Regions from separate parts of the Lysinibacillus sp. FSL M8-0134 genome, predicted to be linked through region 1. Evidence: riboswitches for the same ligand, from Rfam matches in the RefSeq annotation. Region 1 holds a riboswitch; the other holds the start of a gene.
What was found. A riboswitch is a leader RNA that binds a small molecule or an ion and turns the genes downstream of it on or off. The one in region 1 is predicted to bind cyclic di-AMP.
Positions count from the first base shown of each region.

Region 1 (10,675 bases):
GATTCGAAGAGGTACGTACATCTTGCTTAGTGAAGGAGCGTTTAACAATGGAACAAAATTTTGCGCGTATGATTGATCATACATTATTAAAGGCTGAGGCAACAAAAGAACAAATTGAAACATTATGTGCAGAGGCTAAACAATTTAATTTTGCTTCTGTTTGTGTAAATCCAACGTGGGTTAAACACAGCAGCGAGCTATTACAAGGTTCAGACGTTTTAGTTTGTACCGTTATTGGTTTCCCATTAGGTGCTAATACACCAGCTGTTAAAGCATTTGAAGTAAAAGATGCAATTGCAAACGGTGCAAAAGAAGTAGATATGGTTATTAATATCGGCGCATTAAAGGATAAGAACTACGAACTGGTACAAGCTGATATTGCGGCAGTAGTGGAAGCAGCAAAAGGTCATGCACTTGTAAAAGTGATTATTGAAACTTGTTTATTAACAGATGAAGAAAAAGTGAAAGCATGTGAACTAGCGGTAGCTGCGGGTGCTGACTATGTGAAAACATCTACAGGTTTCTCTACTGGTGGCGCAACAGCAGAAGATATTGCGCTTATGCGTAAAACAGTAGGTCCTGAGCTGGGCGTTAAAGCTTCAGGTGGTGTTCGTAGCTTAGAAGACATGAAAAAAATGGTGGAAGCTGGTGCAACACGTATTGGGGCAAGCTCTGGTGTGGCCATTATGAACGGTTTAATTGCTGATTCTAACTATTAAAATTTGTATATGGATTGGCCACAAGCTAATACAATTTATTGTAGGAGCTTGTGGCTTCTTTGTGTGCAATTAGAATAATATTTTTTTCTTCACATATACTCCACTGATGAATGTGAATCAGGAAGGAGGATGCCATGTTTACACAGTATAAGTATTGGAAGCCTTATATTAGCCCCTTTGATCCCTGTAAGCCCATAGAAGTAAAGTATTATTCAACGCCACCACAACTATATATGGGTTTTCAACCACCCGGACTACCACAATTCCAAACCCCAAGGGAAGCTTTAATGGCTGGAACACTATGGCCCCAATTATTTAGCCCATACCCAATTCCCCTAAAAAGGAGGGATGAAGCATGACTAAAAAGATGCCACCAGAATTTTATAAACAATTAGAAGAAATTCAGGCAATTGATTTCGTCATCGTTGAATTAAACCTCTATTTAGACACCCATCCACACGATTATGATGCCATTCAGCAATTTAATGAAAATACTGAGAAAAGTATGAAGCTCAAAATTGATTTTGAACAAAAATATGGACCGCTCATGAATTTTGGGAGAAGTTATTCGAATTATCCTTTTAACTGGATTGATACACCATGGCCATGGCAAGTCTAATCTAAAGACTAGGAGGAATAATCTTTGTGGTATTACGAAAAAAAGCTCCAGTATCCGGTGAAAGTTAGTACATGTAATCCAATGCTTGCTAAGTTTTTAATAGAGCAATATGGAGGAGCAGATGGGGAACTGGCAGCGGCCCTTCGCTATATGAACCAGCGCTATACCATTCCAGACAAAGTGGTAGGGCTCTTAACCGATATAGCGACTGAGGAATTTTCTCATTTAGAAATGATTGCTACGATGATTTATAAGCTAACAAAAGACGCTACGCCAGAAATGCTAAAGGAAGCGGGTCTAGGGGATCATTACGTGAATCATGATAAAGCATTATTTTATCAGAATGCTTCAGGAGTACCATTTACAGCAACCTATATTCAGGCTAAGGGAGATCCTATTGCGGATTTGTATGAGGATATTGCGGCTGAAGAAAAAGCGCGTGCCACATATCAATGGATTATCGATTTATCAGATGATACGGATTTAAATGATAGCTTGAAGTTTTTACGTGAACGTGAGGTTGTCCATTCCCAGCGTTTTAGAGAGGCAGTAGAAATTTTAAAAGATGACAGAAATCAGAAGAAAATTTTCTAAGACAAAAAATGGATGGCTGTATTCAAGTGAACTTGAAACAGCCTTTTCTTTGCTATTGAATGTTGGAAAATAAAGTAAGATCTTCTCGATGACCGATCATCACCAATAAATCTTCCTTTTCAATAATTTGCTCTGGAGAAGGAGAAATAATAATTTCACCTTCACGCACAATCGCAATCACACTGACGTTATATTTTGCACGTAAATCTAAATCCCGTAAATTATGCCCAGCCATTTTGGAGGGAATCATAATTTCTTCAATACTGTATTCCTTGGATAGTTCGATATAATTCAGCATATTGGGGGATAGTAGCTGATTTGCCACGCGCTCTCCCATATCTCGTTCAGGATAAATAATCCAATCAGCACCAACTTTATCTAAGACTTGCCCATGTCTTTTACCAAGTGCCTTTGCAATAACCTTTTTGATTCCTAGCTCTTTTAATAAGGACACAGTTAAAATACTAGACTGCATATCGTTACCGATTGCCACAATGACACAATCGAAGTTTCCTATACCAAGGGATGTTAAAGCTTTTTCTTCTGTTGTATCAGCTACTACTGCATGGGTTACATAAGGTTCTGCATCCTCAACTCTTTCTTCATTTACATCAATTCCTAATATTTCTTGTCCCGCTTCATGTAATCGTCGGGCGACACTTGTTCCGAATCTTCCTAAGCCTATTACGGCATATTGTTTGATTGCCATAGATCACACACTCCTCTAATTTGATTATCCAATCATAATATTTCCTTTTGGATGTCGAAAAGCCTCTTTTTTTCGTCGTTTTGTAATGGCGAAAGCTATAGTTAATGGACCAAGTCTTCCAGCGAACATTGTCAAAATAATAAGAACACGACCACCTGGTGTTAGTTCTGGCGTTAGTCCCATCGAAAGACCAACAGTAGCAAAGGCAGAGGTAGCCTCAAATAAATACATCATGAAGCTATGCCGTTGTTCAATAATACTAAGAAGAATTGTCACAACTATAACAATCATGGCGCCACACATTGTGACAGTTAACGCTTTTAAAATGGTTTCGTTGACAATTCGACGTTTAAATAAAACAACATCTTCTTTCCCTCTGATTTGTGACCACATGGTAGCTACTAATACAGCGAAGGTTGTAATCTTAATACCACCAGCAGTGGAACCAGACCCAGCTCCTATAAACATTAAGAGAATGATTAAAAATAATGTGGAATGGGTTAAGTCACCAATTGCAAGAGTATTGGACCCAGCTGTTCTTGGTGTTACAGCTTGATAAAAAGAACCTAATATTTTGCCCCACTCAGATAATGGACCGATTGTTTTTGAATTGCTATATTCAAATAAAAAAATCAAAATGGTTGCGCTAGCAGTCAATAGAAGTGTAGTCGCTAAGACAATTTTTGTATGGACGGAGAGCCTTTTTGTCTTTCGATATTCATACAATTCATTCATGACAATAAATCCTAAGCCACCAATTGTAATTAGCGCACAAATTGTCAAAACAACAAATGGGTCATCTACGTAGGATGTCATTCCGTTAAAACCACCCATTAAATCAAATCCTGCGTTGTTGAAATTAGAAATGGCATGAAAAAATCCAAAATAAAAAGCTTTTCCTATCGGCATGTCAAATGAAAAACGAATAGTTAAAATAAGGCCGCCGATTATTTCAATTAACGCTGTAAAGAGCAATATTCTTTTTACTAATTTAACAAGACCAGCAATCGAAATATTATTGAATGCTTCTTTTAGCAACAATCTTTCTTTTAAAGAAATTTTCTTTCCAAGTATTAAAAATAATAAAGTTGCAAATGTCATAAATCCTAGGCCACCGATTTGGATTAATGATAATATCACCAATTCTCCAAAAATGGAAAATGTATCTCCTGTATCCACAACAATCAACCCTGTGACACAAGTTGCAGAGGTAGCGGTGAATAATGCATCTAAAAAGGGTAGTCCGTTCCCATCCTCAGTGGAGAAAGGCAGCGTTAAAAGAAACGTCCCTATCACAATAATCAATGCAAAACCAAGTACGAGAATTTTGGGAGGATTTAATGTATTTTTAAAATTGTTCATCGTGTTCTCCTTAATCTTTTATTAAACGGCATAATAAAAAGACCTACTAAAAAAGCATGCACAGGCATAGAAAAACATGCTTTTAATGGTGGTCTTGTATGACCTCCTTCGCTTTAGCCGACGAAGTTAGCTGACGGGTAGGATGGCGAAAGAGATTCTCATCCCTTCTGCAATAGCAGAATTAACCCCAAAAGATTGGGTCCTCCGTTCTCAACGTTTGAGATTTGGCCGATATGAAATTGAATGTGATTATTCTACGCCCATATTCTATTTTTTGTAAACCCCTTAATTAATAGGAAAATGTAATTATTTTATATTGTGAGCGAAATATTCATTAATAATTCGAGCAAAAATAAAACCAAAAATTCACTTGATATTTTCGCACACTTTCTATTGACCATTATTAGACAATACGATATAATTTTTTAGTACACAACAGAAGGTTATTTGCCTAATTGTGTATTGACGTGTGTTCGGAGGGAGGGAAAGAGAGATGTCAAAAACTGTCGTTCGCAAAAACGAATCGCTTGAAGATGCTCTTCGCCGCTTCAAACGTACTGTATCAAAAAGTGGTACAATTCAAGAAGTTAGAAAGCGCGAGTTCTACGAAAAACCTAGCGTAAAACGTAAAAAGAAATCAGAAGCTGCACGTAAACGTAAGTGGTAATTTAATTTCCCATTAAAAATCCCTACGTTCATAACACGCAATTGTATGATTCACTGAGCAGACAAAGTTATACCTGAGATTAATCACAATGTTGATTAATTTCAGGTATTTTACATTGCTCATTCTTACGTACATAAGAAAAAGCCGAATGAAATCAAGTTGATTCATTCGGCTTTTTTGTACATACTAAGTGTTGGTATTTGGAATAGAATTAAAGAAGTTAATAAACTTTTAAGATTTGTGAAACTTTTCGCATGATAGACCGTATATAAGAGGAGAAGCATGTTAGAAGGGAGGGAAAAAGGTGCGAAAACGGAGAATCCTCAGCTATCTATTAGTAATATGGATGACTTTTTTGTTAGCGTTTCCATTAACTTCGGCTTTTGCAAGCAGTAAGGTCTACCAGGTTCCTATTCATAATGAAGTAGAGCGAGGACTTCACGCATTTTTAGAACGAGCTTTTAAAGAGGCTGAAGAAAATAATGCCGAGGCCATTATCTTAGATATACATACGCCTGGTGGCTTTGTAAATGCAGCAAGTGATATCGCCATGCTTATGGATGCCTCGGATATACGTAAGATTGCTTTTATTAATAAGGATGCCCATTCAGCAGGTGCTTTTTTAGCATTACATGCGGATGAAATCTACATGGTACCAAATGGAACAATCGGTGCAGCAGCGGTCATTGATTCAGCTGGGAATGCAGCAGATTTAAAGGCAAATAGTGCCTGGCTTGCTCAAATGCAAGCAGCAGCAGAAACATCTGGGCGTGATCCAAAGTACGCTTTAGCAATGGCTGATTCTAATTATGACCTGCCTGAATATCGTGCGGAAGGGAAAAACTTGTTAACTTTATCAGCCTCTGAAGCATTAAAGGTCAAGTACTCTGAAGGAACAGTTAAAAATTTTCAAAAGCTATTAGAGGTAACCAACCTGAATGGTAGCGATGTTGTTTCAATCGAACCGACCTTTTCTGAAAAATTGGCTCGTTTTATTACAAATCCAATCATTGTCCCGATTTTATTATCAATCGCAAGTTTAGGACTTGTGATGGAGCTCTATTCGCCAGGCTTTGGCGTTCCAGGTATAATGGGGTTATCAGCACTTGGTTTATTTTTCTTCGGACATATGGTTGCAGGCTTTGCGGGTTATGAAACATTATTGTTATTTATTGTTGGTTTAGCGCTTGTAGTTGCAGAGTTTTTTGTCCCCGGTGGTATTGTTGGTATTTTAGGTGGCGTATTAATAGTGCTAAGTCTGATACTGGCAGGTGCAAATATGATGCAAATGATAATAGCAATTCTCATTGCGTTGGTGATAGCGATGATAGGAATGGTGATTCTGATGAAATTTTTCGGGAAAAAACTGCATGTCTTAAACAAGCTTGTGTTAATGGATGCAACTACGACTGAGGAAGGGTATGTGTCCAATGTGAATCGCACAGAACTGCTAGGTAAAGTGGGGAAAACGCTTACGCCACTTCGTCCAGCAGGTACTATGGTTCTTGGTAATGAACGCATTGATATTGTTTCTGAAGGTGGCTATATCGATGTAAATCAACATGTAGAAATTATTAAAGTTGAAGGCTCACGTATTGTTGTGAGACGAACAGATAAAGAGATGGAGGAATAGAAAATGGGATTTGATTTAGCTCTAATTGGTCCAATTGCTGGATTGGTTATTTTATTCATAGTTCTCGCGGTATTCTTTACCTTTGTACCGGTAGCACTATGGATTTCTGCACTGGCTGCAGGTGTTCGTGTTAGTATTTTCACATTAATTGGGATGCGTTTACGTCGAGTAATTCCTTCTCGAATTGTCAATCCGTTAATTAAAGCACATAAAGCAGGTTTACCTGTTACAATCAATCAACTTGAGAGTCACTATTTAGCAGGTGGTAATGTAGACCGTGTTGTTAATGCGTTAATTGCGGCTCATCGTGCCAATATTGAACTTTCGTTTGAGCGTTGTGCTGCGATTGATTTAGCTGGTCGAGATGTATTAGAAGCAGTTCAAATGTCTGTTAATCCAAAAGTTATTGAAACACCATTTATTTCAGGTGTAGCAATGAACGGGATTGAAGTTAAAGCTAAAGCTCGTATTACAGTACGTGCCAATATCGAGCGTTTAGTCGGTGGTGCTGGAGAGGAAACAGTTATTGCCCGTGTTGGTGAAGGGATCGTTTCGACAATCGGTTCGGCTACCCATCATACTGAAGTTTTAGAAAATCCAGATATGATTTCACAAACCGTTTTATCAAAAGGTTTGGATTCAGGGACAGCCTTTGAAATCTTATCCATTGATATTGCTGACGTAGATATCGGTAAAAACATTGGTGCAGAATTACAAATTGAACAAGCACAGGCGGATAAAAACATTGCGCAAGCAAAAGCTGAGGAACGTCGTGCGATGGCTGTTGCCAATGAGCAGGAAATGATTGCGCGTGTTCAAGAGATGAAAGCGAAAGTAGTAGAAGCGGAGGCGGAAGTACCGCAAGCGATGGCTGAAGCATTACGTTCTGGTAATCTGGGGATTATGGATTATATGAACTATCGTAACATTCAAGCGGATACTGCAATGCGTGACTCGATTTCAAAAGTAAGCACAGATAAACCTGAAACGAATGAACCGAATGCTTAATAACGGAAAGGAGCGGAACTAAACATATGGAACAATTAATACTCTTTGCCATAATTGCTATAGTCAGCTCTATTTTCGGAAAATCAAAAAATAAAAAGCCTCAGAAACAGATGCCTCCTTTTAATAAAGACACAATGGTTGAGCCACCAGTAACGGAGGAAACGCCACATCGTACAGGGAAAGCACAAAGCTTTGAGGATTTTGCGCGGGACTTTATAGGCGAATGGATTCCTGAAAATCAGAAAGCCGAAGAGCCTAAAGTAGAAGCGCAGAAGAAGAAGGAAGTTCCAAGCTATGTTGCTCCGCCTGTCATTCAAGCGGATGTACCTAGTCGTTCTTCTAATCGAGAAAATAGGGGACGTCTTGCTGCTGGGAAAAAAGAGGCACACACAGCAGTTGAAATACCAGCAACTTTTCGTTTGCCTCAATCTAAAAATGAGCTCGTGCAAGCAATCGTGATGGCTGAAATATTAGGTCCGCCAAAAGCAAAACGAAAATAACTAGCATGTCCTCCTTTTTCGCTGCATATATTGCCGAAGAAGGAGGCATTTTTTATGAAAAAATTGTTTCAATTAACGCCACTACTTGAATTGTTAGAATATGAATCATTAAAAATTATTGGACCCTACCGTTTTATCCATGCAGATGCGACGACTTGCTCGTTTAATTATGCAGATTATCATATCACTGTTAATGCAGAATCAGTGACTATTAACGCTCTTAAGGAAGAAATGCTTCATCTCACGGTAAATAATCTACAGGAGATTCATATGAAAAAGACAAAGAATATGGGTGTGAGCTAAATGTGGAATAATCGGCCAATCATTGTACGTATAAAGAGGCATGAAAATGTTCATCCTTTTATTCAAGCATTGCATGCTCAACATATTCCGTTAAAACGTGTAGTCTTTCGTGAGCAAGAAGTTTCCTTTGAAACAACGATGCATTATTTACCGAAAATTCGTCGCGTTCGAAGACGCTTTCGCTTAAAAATGGCTGTTTTTTATGCAGATGAGCTACAAGTTTTACGTGCACAGCTTTGGACTTTGCTTGGTTTAGCCTTGATGATTGTCATTCCAATCCTATGTGCACAAGTCATTTGGCGGGTGGATATCGAAGCAGCGACGCCAGAATTAGAGCAACGGCTAGGCAAGACCTTTCAAGATACTTTTCAACTAGAAACACCACTCTCTAAAAAACAGTTACCTTCTAATACTACCATACGTCAAAAACTGTTAGAACAACACCGAGAGCTATCATGGGTGCATATTGATAAACATGGTGGAAGGGTCATACTTAGACCACAGGAGTCACCGAAACAAACAGAGCAAACAAATGAGAAATTAGCCTCTCATTTAGTAGCGACTAAGAGCGGAGTCATTACGCACTTTAATATTAAGAATGGTGAACGAAAAATTTCAATAAACGATACAGCCTATGAGGGGGATGTCCTCGTAAGTGGCGTAATAGAAAGTGGTACAGATCAGGTTTTTGTTGGTGCGAAGGGAGAGGTTTATGCAGATTATTGGTTAGAGTGCTCCTTTAAAATTCCGACGAAAATTACAATGGAAACTGTCCAACAAAAGCAATGGCGAGTATTGGTGAAGGGGATACATCAAGAAAAAGTTGATTATGTACAAAAAAAGGATTTACCGAATTGGTTAGACCCCTATGTTTCAATTGTAGAGGAACAGCAGACGAAAACTGTACAAGTTGAGCTTGATGAATCGAAAATAGAGACATTACTTCTCCCTCTATTGCATGAAAAGGTGCTACGTTCGTTGCCTGAAAAAACGATTATCAAAAAAGAAAACCTTTTACAGGCAAAGTGGGGGAATGGTACAGTTGAAGGGAAAGTTCTATTTTTAGTCAATGAAAACATTGCAAGTCCAATACAAGGCCTACAAGGAGAATGATTATGTCAGAACAGTTAACTGTATTACAAGTGGATAATCCAAATGAAGCGGTTATGCTACTCGGTATTTCCGATGCAAATATGAAATTAGTTGAAGAAGCACTGAATGTTCATATCATTACACGAGGTGAACAAATTCAACTTGCGGGTGAAGAAAATGCTAAGGAACAGGCAACATTTCTTCTGCATGCCTTATTGAAGGTCATTCGCAAAGGAATTAATATTGATCAACGTGATGTCACAACAGCTATTGAAATGACACAAAAAGGAACAATCGAATATTTTGCTGAACTATATGATGAAGAAATAGCCCGTACGACGAAAGGTAAGTCGATTCGTGCAAAAACAATTGGTCAACGAGAATACATACAAGCAATCCGTCACAAAGACGTTGTTTTTGGTATTGGTCCTGCCGGTACTGGGAAAACGTATTTAGCGGTAGTCATGGCAACACAGGCACTTAAAAATGGACACGTGAAGCGTATTATTTTAACTCGCCCTGCTGTTGAAGCAGGAGAGTCTTTAGGATTTCTGCCGGGTGATTTAAAGGAAAAGGTAGATCCATATCTACGACCTCTCTATGATGCTTTAAACGACATTTACGGAGCAGAACAGACGCAACGACTAATTGAACGTGGAACAATTGAAATCGCGCCTCTAGCCTATATGCGTGGTCGTACATTAGATGATGCCTTTGTTATTTTAGATGAAGCACAAAATACAACCCATCAACAAATGAAAATGTTTTTAACACGTTTAGGGTTTGGCTCTAAAATGGTCATTACAGGGGATAAAACGCAAATTGACTTACCTAAAAATACAGAATCTGGTTTAATCGTAGCTGAACGTACATTAAAGTATGTCAAATCAATACATTTCCAAGTATTAGAACAAGGCGATGTCGTACGTCACCCAATCGTAGCCAAAATCATCCAAGCCTACGAAGAACAGCAACTTTAGAATTGCAAAGCAATTCTAAAGTCTGCCCCGAAAGCGAAGCGCCAGGGGCAACGAGTTTTAAAGAAGTCTGCCCCGAAAGCGAAGTGCGCTGGGAAATGGGTTGTCGACGAATGTCGTAAACATAAAATCAATCAGTATATGGAAAAAAATGTGACAGCTATACGAAAATGTATAGCTGTTTTTTGCTTTCTTATTACATTTTTCGAGAAAAATGTATGTTGAATTGGTATGATAGTAGGTAGATAGAGGAGGTGCCAGATGGAGAAACAACTTCGAAAATTTACAGAGTTTATCGGTTTTCGCTACTTTATTATCATTATTCTCATTTTAACAGGTGGCCTACAATTTGCGTTTATGTATGGCAATGTTAAAGGAGTTACATATGATTTCAAACCATTACAGCTTGCGCCTGAAACCGTACGATCTACTAAAACGATCGAAGATACTTATAAGACACAGCAAGAGCGAGAAAAAGCAGCAAATGCGGTG
Region 1 covers NZ_JBBPAJ010000001.1:2,909,619-2,920,293, reverse strand. The annotation lists gene deoC (deoxyribose-phosphate aldolase) at 48-719, shown strand; gene MKY49_RS14965 (spore coat associated protein CotJA) at 854-1,078, shown strand; gene MKY49_RS14960 (spore coat protein CotJB) at 1,075-1,338, shown strand; gene MKY49_RS14955 (manganese catalase family protein) at 1,363-1,932, shown strand; gene MKY49_RS14950 (potassium channel family protein) at 1,985-2,641, opposite strand; gene MKY49_RS14945 (TrkH family potassium uptake protein) at 2,666-4,003, opposite strand; cyclic di-AMP (ydaO/yuaA leader) riboswitch at 4,104-4,243, opposite strand; gene rpsU (30S ribosomal protein S21) at 4,497-4,670, shown strand; gene MKY49_RS14935 (NfeD family protein) at 4,975-6,303, shown strand; gene floA (flotillin-like protein FloA) at 6,307-7,311, shown strand; gene MKY49_RS14925 (hypothetical protein) at 7,338-7,811, shown strand; gene MKY49_RS14920 (hypothetical protein) at 7,866-8,114, shown strand; gene MKY49_RS14915 (sporulation protein YqfD) at 8,115-9,227, shown strand; gene MKY49_RS14910 (PhoH family protein) at 9,230-10,186, shown strand; gene MKY49_RS14905 (HD family phosphohydrolase) at 10,445-10,675, shown strand, end outside.

Region 2 (10,675 bases), 2.7 Mb from region 1:
GCATTATTTTGATAAATGGAAAGGTACTGTCATAATGACGACATTTCTGTGAAATAACAGTGTCGTACGAATTAATAAGCTAGATTGATTGTGTAGCATATGGTGCCACCCTTTTTTCGGTAAAAATTGTGGGATGACAACTGTTACTTTATGACCTGTCTTCGTACATTGATGTTCCACCTTATCAATAAATTTAATCAATGGCTGTGTGATACTGCGATATGGTGAATAATAAGTTACTAGTCGTACATCTGGTTGCCAGGCCTTCCATTTCTCTTCAAAAGCCTTTGCATCCGCTTGGTCGAAGGCTACGTAAAATGCAATTACCTTCTCAACATGTAATGATTTCGCATAATGAAGGGAATTTTCAACAACTTTCGTTATACCAGCTACTGGTACAATAAAAACATTCCCCTCAATAGCAGCTAGTTCCTCATGATTTAATCTTAATTGTTCTCCAACGGCCTGATAATGGAGCTTAATCCGATGGAATAGAAAAATAATAATTGGTAAAAAGATAAACACTGGCCATACTTGAGGCATTTTTGTTACAAAAAACATCATCGCTACGATGAAAGAAATAGCAGCACCAATTGTGTTGATCGTAAATTTTGCAATCCATCCTTTAGGTTTATCACGCCACCATTTTCGCATCATTCCTGTTTGCGCTAATGTAAACGGAATAAATACCCCTACAGCATATAGTGGAATTAAATGCTCAGTTGCTCCATCAAATAAAATGATTAAGACAATAGCCGCTGCACCTAGCATCAGGATGCCATTTGAATAACCAAGACGGTCTCCCCGAATTTGGAATATTCTTGGGATAAAGCCATCCTTTGATAAATTTACTGCTAACAAAGGAAATGCTGAGTAACCTGTATTTGCAGCAAGAACTAAAATCATTGCCGTTGTACCCTGGACAATGTAATAAAATAGATTTCTACCTACGCTCGCTTCTGCAAGTTGAGAAACAACTGTAGCTTCCGCTGTTGGCGCAATCCCATAAAAATAAGCCAAACTAACAATGCCTATAAATAAAACGGCTAAAATAGCACCCATTGCTAAAAGCGTTTTAGCTGCGTTATTAGGAGCAGGATTTTTAAAATTAGGGATGGCATTTGAAATAGCCTCTACCCCTGTTAAAGCTGAGCTCCCTGATGCAAATGCCTTTAATAAAATAAATAAACTAATTCCTGCAACCGGTGTACCGACCTTTGGATGTAGCTCTGCTGGCACCTGACCAGTTGCGACATGATAGAGCCCCATTCCAATTAACAAGAGCATAACACCTACAAACAGATAGACTGGGTATGCCAAAATAGAAGCAGATTCTGTTACACCACGTAAGTTTAAGATTGTTAAAAAAACCACAAAGAATATAGCAATGGGTACATTGTAGGGGTGGAGGCTTGGAAATGCCGAAGTAATGGCATCTGTACCTGCTGATACACTTACCGCTACTGTTAAAATATAATCAACAAGTAAGGACCCTCCAGCCACAAGACCTGCATTTACCCCTAAATTCTCCCGTGATACTACATAGGCCCCTCCCCCATGTGGATAGGCGAAAATAACTTGACGATAGGAGAGAATTAGTGCCACAAGCAAGATAACGACTCCAGCAGCAATTGGTAGAGAGTACCAAAGGGCAAGTGTACCCACTGTCATCAGGACAATTAAAATTTGTTCTGGTCCATAGGCTACTGAAGACAAGGCATCTGATGATAATATGGCTAATGCCTTTGTTTTACTAAGCTTTTGTTCCCCTAACGCATCGGATCTTAATGGTTTACCGATTACATAACGTTTGAATGAGGATTTCATTGTTAAACACCTTCTAGTTTTATAGAGTGTGTTTCGCCTTTCTAAATAAGATCAAAAAACGCCTACAAGTCATCACTAAATAAGACTTGTAGACGCTCATCCGTCTGCCAAGCTCCAACTTTTCTGCTCTTAACGCTTACGAGGTTAGCTGTCGGATTCGGGCCTGAGTAGCCCTACTCTTCAAATGAAGAGATTCACCCCAAGGATGGCTGATGCCATCCGTCAAAAATGGGTCCCCCGCGTTTAGTTGCTTCAGCGATTTAGAAATTTGAAACTTTTATAATGATGTCATATTACGCCTGTCAATTAAAAAAGTAAAGAAGAAAATTTTTCACTTTTATGAGAGAAAAACATAGACTTTTTTTCGAAATCGTTTGGAATTCACCTACAAATGCCAAGCAAATTCTCTCAGAACAGCAAAAGGCTACTGTAAAAGTATGCTCTACTTTTACAGTAGCTCTCTATATTAGTCATTATAATCCTGTTCAAAATCAACAATATTCCCCGTCATAGAATCCACATCTACTTCATATTCATATTGACCATCTTTCAATTCAATTTCATAGATGCCATCATCGAGCTTAATTTTTGTTACAGTACCTTTTGCTTTCTTTAAGGCTGTTTCGATAGCCTGCTCTTTAGTAATGTTAGTAGTTACTGTAGTTGCTAGTTTATTGTCGTCCATATCATCGTTATCTCGACGTTCTTTTTTCTGCTTGAGTAATTTCCCAGTATAAGCATCAAATTTCAAATCATATTCTTCTGTATCAGTATAGACCTCTACTTCATAAATAGAACGATACTGATTTTTGTCTAACTCGATATCCGCTACTGTACCATCAACTACTGTAAGGGCCTTCTTCTCAATCTCTTGCATTGTTAACACCTTTTTTTCTTGAGCATCTCCAGATAATAATGTTGTCGAGCCAATCGCTGCACCAACCCCAAGTGTAACTACTAATGCTGGAATCATAATCATTTTTTTCATATCTATCTCTCCTTTGTTTTATCTATTCTTAGCTTACCAAGCAAAGATGATAGAACTATAAGAGAAACATTAGAATTTCATGAGAATGAATTATTGATCATCATCCCATGTAATGGACAGAACTTCCCCTGAAACAGCATGGATTTGAAAAGTGGCTTCGTCATCCTGAGTTTCAATTTCAACTAAATAATAACCACCTTCTGCCGTTTCTTCAAAATCAACTGAGTCCACTTCCCCCGTCAATTGTCCTAGCGCTATTTGAATAGCCTGTTGTTCAGTAATTATAGGTTCTTCTACAGGTGGTTTATGCGGCTCAACATTTTCCACCGATACTATTTCACCCGAGTAGGCATTGACAGTTAAATCTTTTTGTTGGTTTTCTTTCTCAACACGTACCGTATAAGTGGTATCTGTTAACTTTATACTTTCAACATCACCATATTTCTGTTTTACCATTTGTCTTATTTGCTTTTCAGTTAACAATAACTTCGTTTGTCCTTCTTTTATTGTTAAATCAGTTACCTGTTGTGTTTTAGCATCTAGCATAGCTATATACTTGACATTGTCACGTGTAAAAAACATTTCATAGGTGTCTCCTTGTTTCTTCACCTGCGTAACATGGGCTTTATAGATGGCTTCAATATGGTTTATAGCCTCTGACTTGCTAAGTGGTTCAACATGAAAATAGCGATACTGAATAAACCACAGCGTTCCACTACAAAGAAGGAGAATAACAATTATTATCAGAACCCATTTTTTCATTGCTCCTCCTCCTTTGGTATACATAGGGTAAAGCTTGTTCCTTCTCCAAGTGTACTTTTCACATCAATGGTTATGCCCAGTTGTTCTGCAAGCTCATGGGCTATCGCAAGCCCTAATCCAGAGCCACCTGTCTTACGATTTCGATCCTCTGTTACCCGATAAAAACGCTCAAACAAATGAGGTAAGTGCTCCTCTGGAATACCTATACCAAAATCTTGGATGGTAATGCAGGCATGATTGGTTGTTTCTGCTGTAAGAATACGCACCTCACCCTCACTATACTTTCTAGCATTATCGAGCAAAATAAAAAGTAGTTGCTTCAAGATTTTTTCATCACTATAAATAAATCTTGGAAGCTTCGCATCGACTATAAATGTTCGATGATAAGCCTGCTGCATTTGTGAGGCAACTTTCTGCAAGAACGGTTCAAGCTCTAGCTGTTCCAAATGAATAGCCAGATGCTCATTATTTTTAGCTAGTTCTAGCAATTGTAGTACCATTTCATGCATGCGAGTCGATTCATTAGCGATCGCTTGTAATGATTCTTGCGCAACTTCACGATTATCAAAGCCTCTTCGAAGGAGTAATTTTGCATAGCTTTCAATAACGGTAATCGGCGTTTTTAGCTCATGGGAAGCATTTGAAACAAACTCTTGTTGCTTTTGATAATGCTGTTCAAGCTTCTCCATCATCATATTAAAGGTACGATTAATGTTTGTTAACTCGTCTCCACCCTTTTCAGGAATATCTATTTTTTCATATTTCCCTGTCGCTGCACTTTTACGCATAGTAATGTTTAAACGCTCTAGTGGTAATAAAATTAAGCGCCCAAGTACTAAGCTTGCTAAGAAAATGGGGAGCGTTGCCATAATAGATACAACGACTAAGATCACCTTTAGTAAGTCTAATGTCTGCTCTACCTCTTCCATGGATTGCTGTAATGTTATGTCTACAACTGTTCCGTCTATCCAAATGGTAGGCATCGTGTAGGTAATGGAAGGGACCTCTGGCATTTCAAGTGTAGCCTGAACCTTTGTTTTCAAACGCTCTCCATCATAAATATAGACAGCACCGTCCGTTGGCATATATGCCCTTAATACTTGCTGGAGGTTGGTTTGTGCATTTAACTGACTCAGTGAAGAGCTTAAATCATTTGCCCGTGACTGGAGCTGATTGTATTCCGTATCATAGGCAAATTTCTCATACAAAAAATAAATGCCATTAGTAGTTGCCACTAAAATGACAAGCATGAGCATCGTTGTTAGTAAATGAATTTTTGTTTTAAGTCTCATAGCTATGTTCCTTTAGCACATACCCAACTCCACGAACCGTTTGAATAATGGGCTTTGCATTAGCAGCTTCAAGCTTTTGTCGGACATAACGAATATAAACATCTACAACATTTGTATCTCCATAATAATCATAGCCCCATACAGCCTCTAGAATTTGCTCTCTAGTCAGTACCTGTTTTGGATGCTTTAGTAAATAGAACAACAAATCATATTCTCGGGGTGTCAGTTGAATCTCCTTATCAAAATATACAACTTCTCTTGTTTGCTCGTTTATAGATAAATGTCCAAATGTGAGAGCAGCTTGCTTTGGACTAGCCTTTTGTGAAAAACGTAAAGCATTGCGAATACGCGCAAGCAGCTCCTCAATTTCAAACGGTTTTGTCACATAATCATTGGCGCCTAAATCTAGCCCCTTTACTTTATCCTCCACCTCACTTTTGGCAGTCAGCATAATAATAGGTGTTTGGGTTTCTGTTGCACGAATTCGCTTTAGCACGTCAATACCACTCATCTCAGGTAGCATGACATCCAGTAGGATTAAATCCCATTGCTGCTCACGATATTGAAGTAAACCGTCTGTTCCTGTATGAGCCATTACTGCTTCATAGCCTTCAAATTGAAGCTCTAACTGTAGCACTCGCGCAATTTTTTCTTCATCTTCTATAATTAAAATTCGATTGGTCATGTCGAATCCATCCTTCACCTTTTCTTTTCATCGTAAACGATGCAAGCGGTGAAAGTCTAATTAGAAAATGATGAGAATTGTCCATACTTATTAAACAAAAGATAATGCAAACTACTTCACTTTTTTTATTCCTAGCGTTAGAATACTAATATCTTATTTTCCTATAGGAAACTTTATTTCGTTGACGATACTTTTTGAAACGAGGGAACAATATGGTTTATAAACGAGTCACAAAATCGCCAGCCGAGGCTGTTTTAGACGGAGATATAAAAGGTTGGCGACGCTTTTTACCGTTTTTAGGGCCCGCTTTCATTGCAGCCGTAGCTTATATCGACCCTGGAAATTTTGCCACAAATATAACAGCAGGCTCACAATATGGCTACTTGCTACTTTGGGTAATTGCCTTTTCCAATTTAATGGCTGTTTTAATTCAATCCTTATCTGCAAAGCTTGGAATCGCGACAGGAAAAAACCTACCTGAAGTGGCACGCGAGCATTTTTCTAAAAAAACCTCTATATTCCTTTGGATTCAGGCAGAGTTAGTTATCATTGCCACAGACCTTGCTGAATTTATCGGTGCAGCCTTAGGGCTTTATTTGTTATTTAATATTCCAATGCTACCAGCAGCATTGATTACAGCGGTTGGCTCATTTGCTATTTTAGAACTCCAAAGACGAGGATTCAGAGCCTTTGAAGCGGGGATTTCTGGTATGGTTTTAATTGTCGTATTAGCATTTGCCTTCCAAACATTTTTAGCGCAGCCAGCATGGGGCGATGTGGCGATTGGCATGTTCACACCACACTTTGAAGGTGTAGATTCACTATTATTAGCAACAGGTATTTTAGGTGCAACCGTCATGCCTCATGCTATTTACTTACATTCTTCATTAACTCAAAGCCGTATTATTGGTCGTAATGAAGAAGAAAAAAGACGCATTTTCCGTTTTGAATTTATTGATATTATCATCGCTATGATTATTGCTGGAGCTATTAATATGAGCATGCTTATTATCGCCGCAGCAGTATTCCATACACAAGGCGTTGTAGTTGAAGATTTAGATGTTGCCTATAACGGCTTAAAAGAGGCTCTTGGCCCATTGGCTGCCATTTCTTTTGGTCTTGGTTTACTTATTGCAGGGCTTGCTAGCTCCTCTGTAGGGACTTTAGCCGGTGATGTAGTCATGCAAGGCTTTATTCAAAGAAAAATACCTCTTTATTTACGTAGAGCAATTACCATGGTACCTCCACTTGCAATCATTGCATCTGGTGTGAATGCAACCTATGCTCTAGTTCTTAGTCAGGTTGTTTTATCATTTGGTATTGCCTTTGCACTTATCCCTCTTGTTATGTTTACAAGTAAACGAGACATCATGGGTAGCCTAGTTAATCACCGTATTACAACAATTTTGGGTTGGTTTGTCGTAGTCATTGTTGTTACGCTGAATATTTACTTACTGTGGGAAACAATATTTGGATAATAAAAAGCCAGGTACTCTGTAGATAGAATGAGTACCTGGTATTTTTTTGATTAAACATCCACCTTTTCAATATTTCTAATGGCTAAATAGGCAATGCCTAGACCTACAATTGCTAAAGTAATAGGAATAAAAATAATATCGTTTAACGTAAAGTTACCTGTATTAGACGAAGTCAGAGATACTATTATAATTGATGAAATAATAGTTGCTGGTATGGAGTATTTTCTCATTCCGAAATACAATGGGATTAAAGCTATACCCGAGGCAGCAATCGCATTCATCAATACGGAAGGAATGTGTTGTAAGATTAATGAGCTTGATAGTACATTTGGAATCAAATCAAATTTATCACTAATAACACAGAAAGCCGTTGTAATAAAAGCATTTGAAATGATGATCGTACTAAACGTAAAAAGCATTACAATGGCAAGCTTCGCGACGATTAATTTCTTTCTACTTATAGGATACATAAAAGCTAAGGTGATGGTCTTAAATTTATATTCTCCGATAATCAACTTAGCTATTAACGTAGAAGCAAAAATACTAAAGACGACTCTAATCATTGATTCAATGACACTTAAAGCAACCTGGTAATTTTCAAGGTCTTGGTCCCCCTCCACTTTGGAAATACCTACTACCAAAAATAGAAATCCAAGAATAATAAAATTAGCAATAATAGCCCCCTTAACGTATGAGCCTAAATGATACTTTTTCATTTCTAAACGCATTAAATTAAGCATGGACAACTCCTCCATTGATTAATTTTAGGAAATAATCCTCAAGTGAGCTTGTTTTTTTGCTTATCTCTTCAATTTCGATGTCATGTTCAATTAATGTTTTTGTTAGGCTCTTTTGGGATACTGTCGAATCATAAACTCTAATAGAGTTGTCATCCATCAGCTTAAAATTAGCAATCTTCAATACACTTTCTAAAATAAAAGCTGCCTTCTTGCCATCATTGACAATGACTTCAATATAATCTGCTTGATTACGATTAATTGTTTCCATTGTAACTTCCGTGAGTAGCCTACCATCCTTAATGACACCTATTGTATCAGCCAATTGTTCAATTTCCCCTAATATATGGCTGGAGATGATAATCGTAATACCATACTCCTTACAGAGCATTTTGAAGAGCTCTCTCAACTCTTTAATCCCTACAGGATCTAATCCATTAATTGGTTCATCTAAAATAAGAAGTTCTGGCTTTGTTATAATGGCACGTGCAATGCCTAGTCTCTGTTTCATCCCTAGAGAAAAGTCTTTTACACGCTTCTCTTCTGTATTTGATAATTTTACTAAATTTAGAACATGAGCAATTTCTTTTTTATCGTAATACCCCATATATTCGCAATGCAGTTCTAAGGTCTCCTTAGCCGTCAATTTTTCATAGAAAATAGGATACTCAATAATCGTTCCCATTCTTTTTAGTACTTCATAGGATCGATCCGTCAGCTTTTCGCCAAATATTTCTACATCCCCGCTTGTTGGCTTCGTCAGATTTGTTAGCATCTTCATGACAGTGGTTTTACCTGCACCATTTGGACCTAAAAATCCATAAATCTCTCCCTTTTTGACGTTCATATTGACAGTGGATACCACTTCTTTACCATCGTACACTTTCGTAAGCTGATTTGTTTTTACAATGTATGTCATGTAAATCTCTCCCTCAATTGTGGCTAGTTTCATTATAAAAAATGAACCTCTCTAATTAATTACTTGATTCTTACAAATTTCTTAAGAGCAAAATAAAAGCCTGTAAAGCATTGAAAGCTCTACAGGCAGTGTGAATTCAATACATCATTCGTTTTAAAGCAATTGTAAAAATGGTCTTTTTATAAGGAATACTTGATAGCTGGATGGAACCATCCATTATTTCCACAAGACGCTTTGTAATGGTTAGACCTAGGCCGCTTCCCTGGAAGGATTTATTTCGAGAGTCTTCTAGTGTATACATTCTTTCAAAAACAGTATCGATATGATATTCATCAATGCCCTTGCCTTGATCCCACACATCAATATAAATGTTTGTCTCATCATTTCTTACGGTTAAGCCAATCACATTGCCATCCGCTCCATAAGCTATAGCATTTGATAATAGATTGTTTAGAACTCTATCTAACGCTTCTTCATTACCAAGGGCATACATAGGAAGTTCGGGGATTGAAATATTGATATTTAATCCCACCGATGTGACCATATCGTAAAAGGATAAAATATTTTTTCGGCATATTTCACAAACATTGATTTTCGTGATTGGATAATTTGCATCTCCTGCCTCTAATTTTGCCAGATCAAAAAATGTATGAATGATTTTTAATACTTCTAACGTTTTAGCATGAACACCAGTGAGTAATCGCTGTCGCTCTTCCTCACTAATTGAACTTTGAAGCTGAAGTATTTCAATATAGCCTAATACAACTGTTAAAGGTGTTTTAAGATCATGTGAAATATTTGCCAACATCTTTTTCATTGAATCTTCCATTTTTCGATGTGTAGCAAGAACCTTTTGCTTGTCATCCAATAAGGCATTTATTGTAATCAGTAATTGCTGAATTTCTGGATTTGTCGTAGCAACTAAAACCTTTTCATTAGTTGGTTTATTAACAATTGCTTGTATTTTTTCATGCATGTATTGGATTGTATCATCTTGTTCTTTTTTTACTTTTCTTTGATAAAGAATAATACCCGCCAGCAACAAAATAATTAGTAATAGACATAACGTCATATTTTATCCCTCAAACTTATAGCCAATTCCCCACAGCGTTTTTATATAATGAGGATTAGACGGATCATCTTCAATTTTTTCGCGAAGTCTTCTTATATGTACATTAATAATATTTTCATCACCGTAGTAAGTATCTTTCCATATTGTCTGATAAATTTGCTCCTTAGTAAAAACTCGCTGGCGATTTGTTACAAGCAATTTTAAAATGGCAAATTCCTTAGATGTTAGTTTCACTTCTTGCCCATCTTTATCTACAGAAAAGTTAATCATATTTATCGTTAAATTATCGATCACTACTACATCTTGTTTGTTATCCACTTGACTAGAATATTTGGTTGCTCGTCTAATAACGGCTTTTACGCGAGCAGAAAACTCTAGCATAGAAAATGGTTTAGCAATATAATCATCTGCACCTAAGCCTAACCCTAAAGCTTTATCTACATCACTATCCTTTGCTGACATAATGATGATAGGAAGCGCTGCTTGTTCTCGAATTATTTTTAGTACTTCTAATCCATTAAGTTTAGGAATCATAATATCTAAGATAACTAAATCAAATGAATGGTTTAAACAATACTGTAATGCCTCTTCTCCATTCTTTGCAGTTGTAACACCGAAGCCTTCCAATAGTAAAAAGTTTTCTACCATTTCACGAATAGCCTCATCATCTTCAACTAGTAAAATATGTTTTTGCATTTTCATGCACCTCTTCCTAACTAAAAAGCCATTAGTATGACTTTCCACATCTATAGTATATTACCATATATATGATATAGATTAAGAAATAAATTTAACGCCCAAATATAAAAAAGCCGTCCTATCAACCGTCATACAACGGTATACAGAACAGCTTTTCTATTTAATCCTCCACTTTTAAATCACACTCATTAAGTGGAAGCATTTTTGTTTTATGTT
Region 2 covers NZ_JBBPAJ010000001.1:174,866-185,540, reverse strand. The annotation lists gene MKY49_RS00970 (APC family permease) at 4-1,827, opposite strand; cyclic di-AMP (ydaO/yuaA leader) riboswitch at 1,947-2,095, opposite strand; gene MKY49_RS00965 (PepSY domain-containing protein) at 2,294-2,815, opposite strand; gene MKY49_RS00960 (PepSY domain-containing protein) at 2,906-3,577, opposite strand; gene MKY49_RS00955 (sensor histidine kinase) at 3,574-4,869, opposite strand; gene MKY49_RS00950 (response regulator transcription factor) at 4,859-5,554, opposite strand; gene MKY49_RS00945 (Nramp family divalent metal transporter) at 5,767-7,032, shown strand; gene MKY49_RS00940 (ABC transporter permease) at 7,083-7,772, opposite strand; gene MKY49_RS00935 (ABC transporter ATP-binding protein) at 7,765-8,688, opposite strand; gene MKY49_RS00930 (sensor histidine kinase) at 8,825-9,760, opposite strand; gene MKY49_RS00925 (response regulator transcription factor) at 9,764-10,456, opposite strand; gene MKY49_RS00920 (amino acid permease) at 10,620-10,675, opposite strand, start outside.
Region 2: it holds a riboswitch for cyclic di-AMP, as region 1 does, so the genes downstream of both, MKY49_RS00970 (APC family permease) here and MKY49_RS14945 (TrkH family potassium uptake protein) in region 1, are expected to answer to the same signal.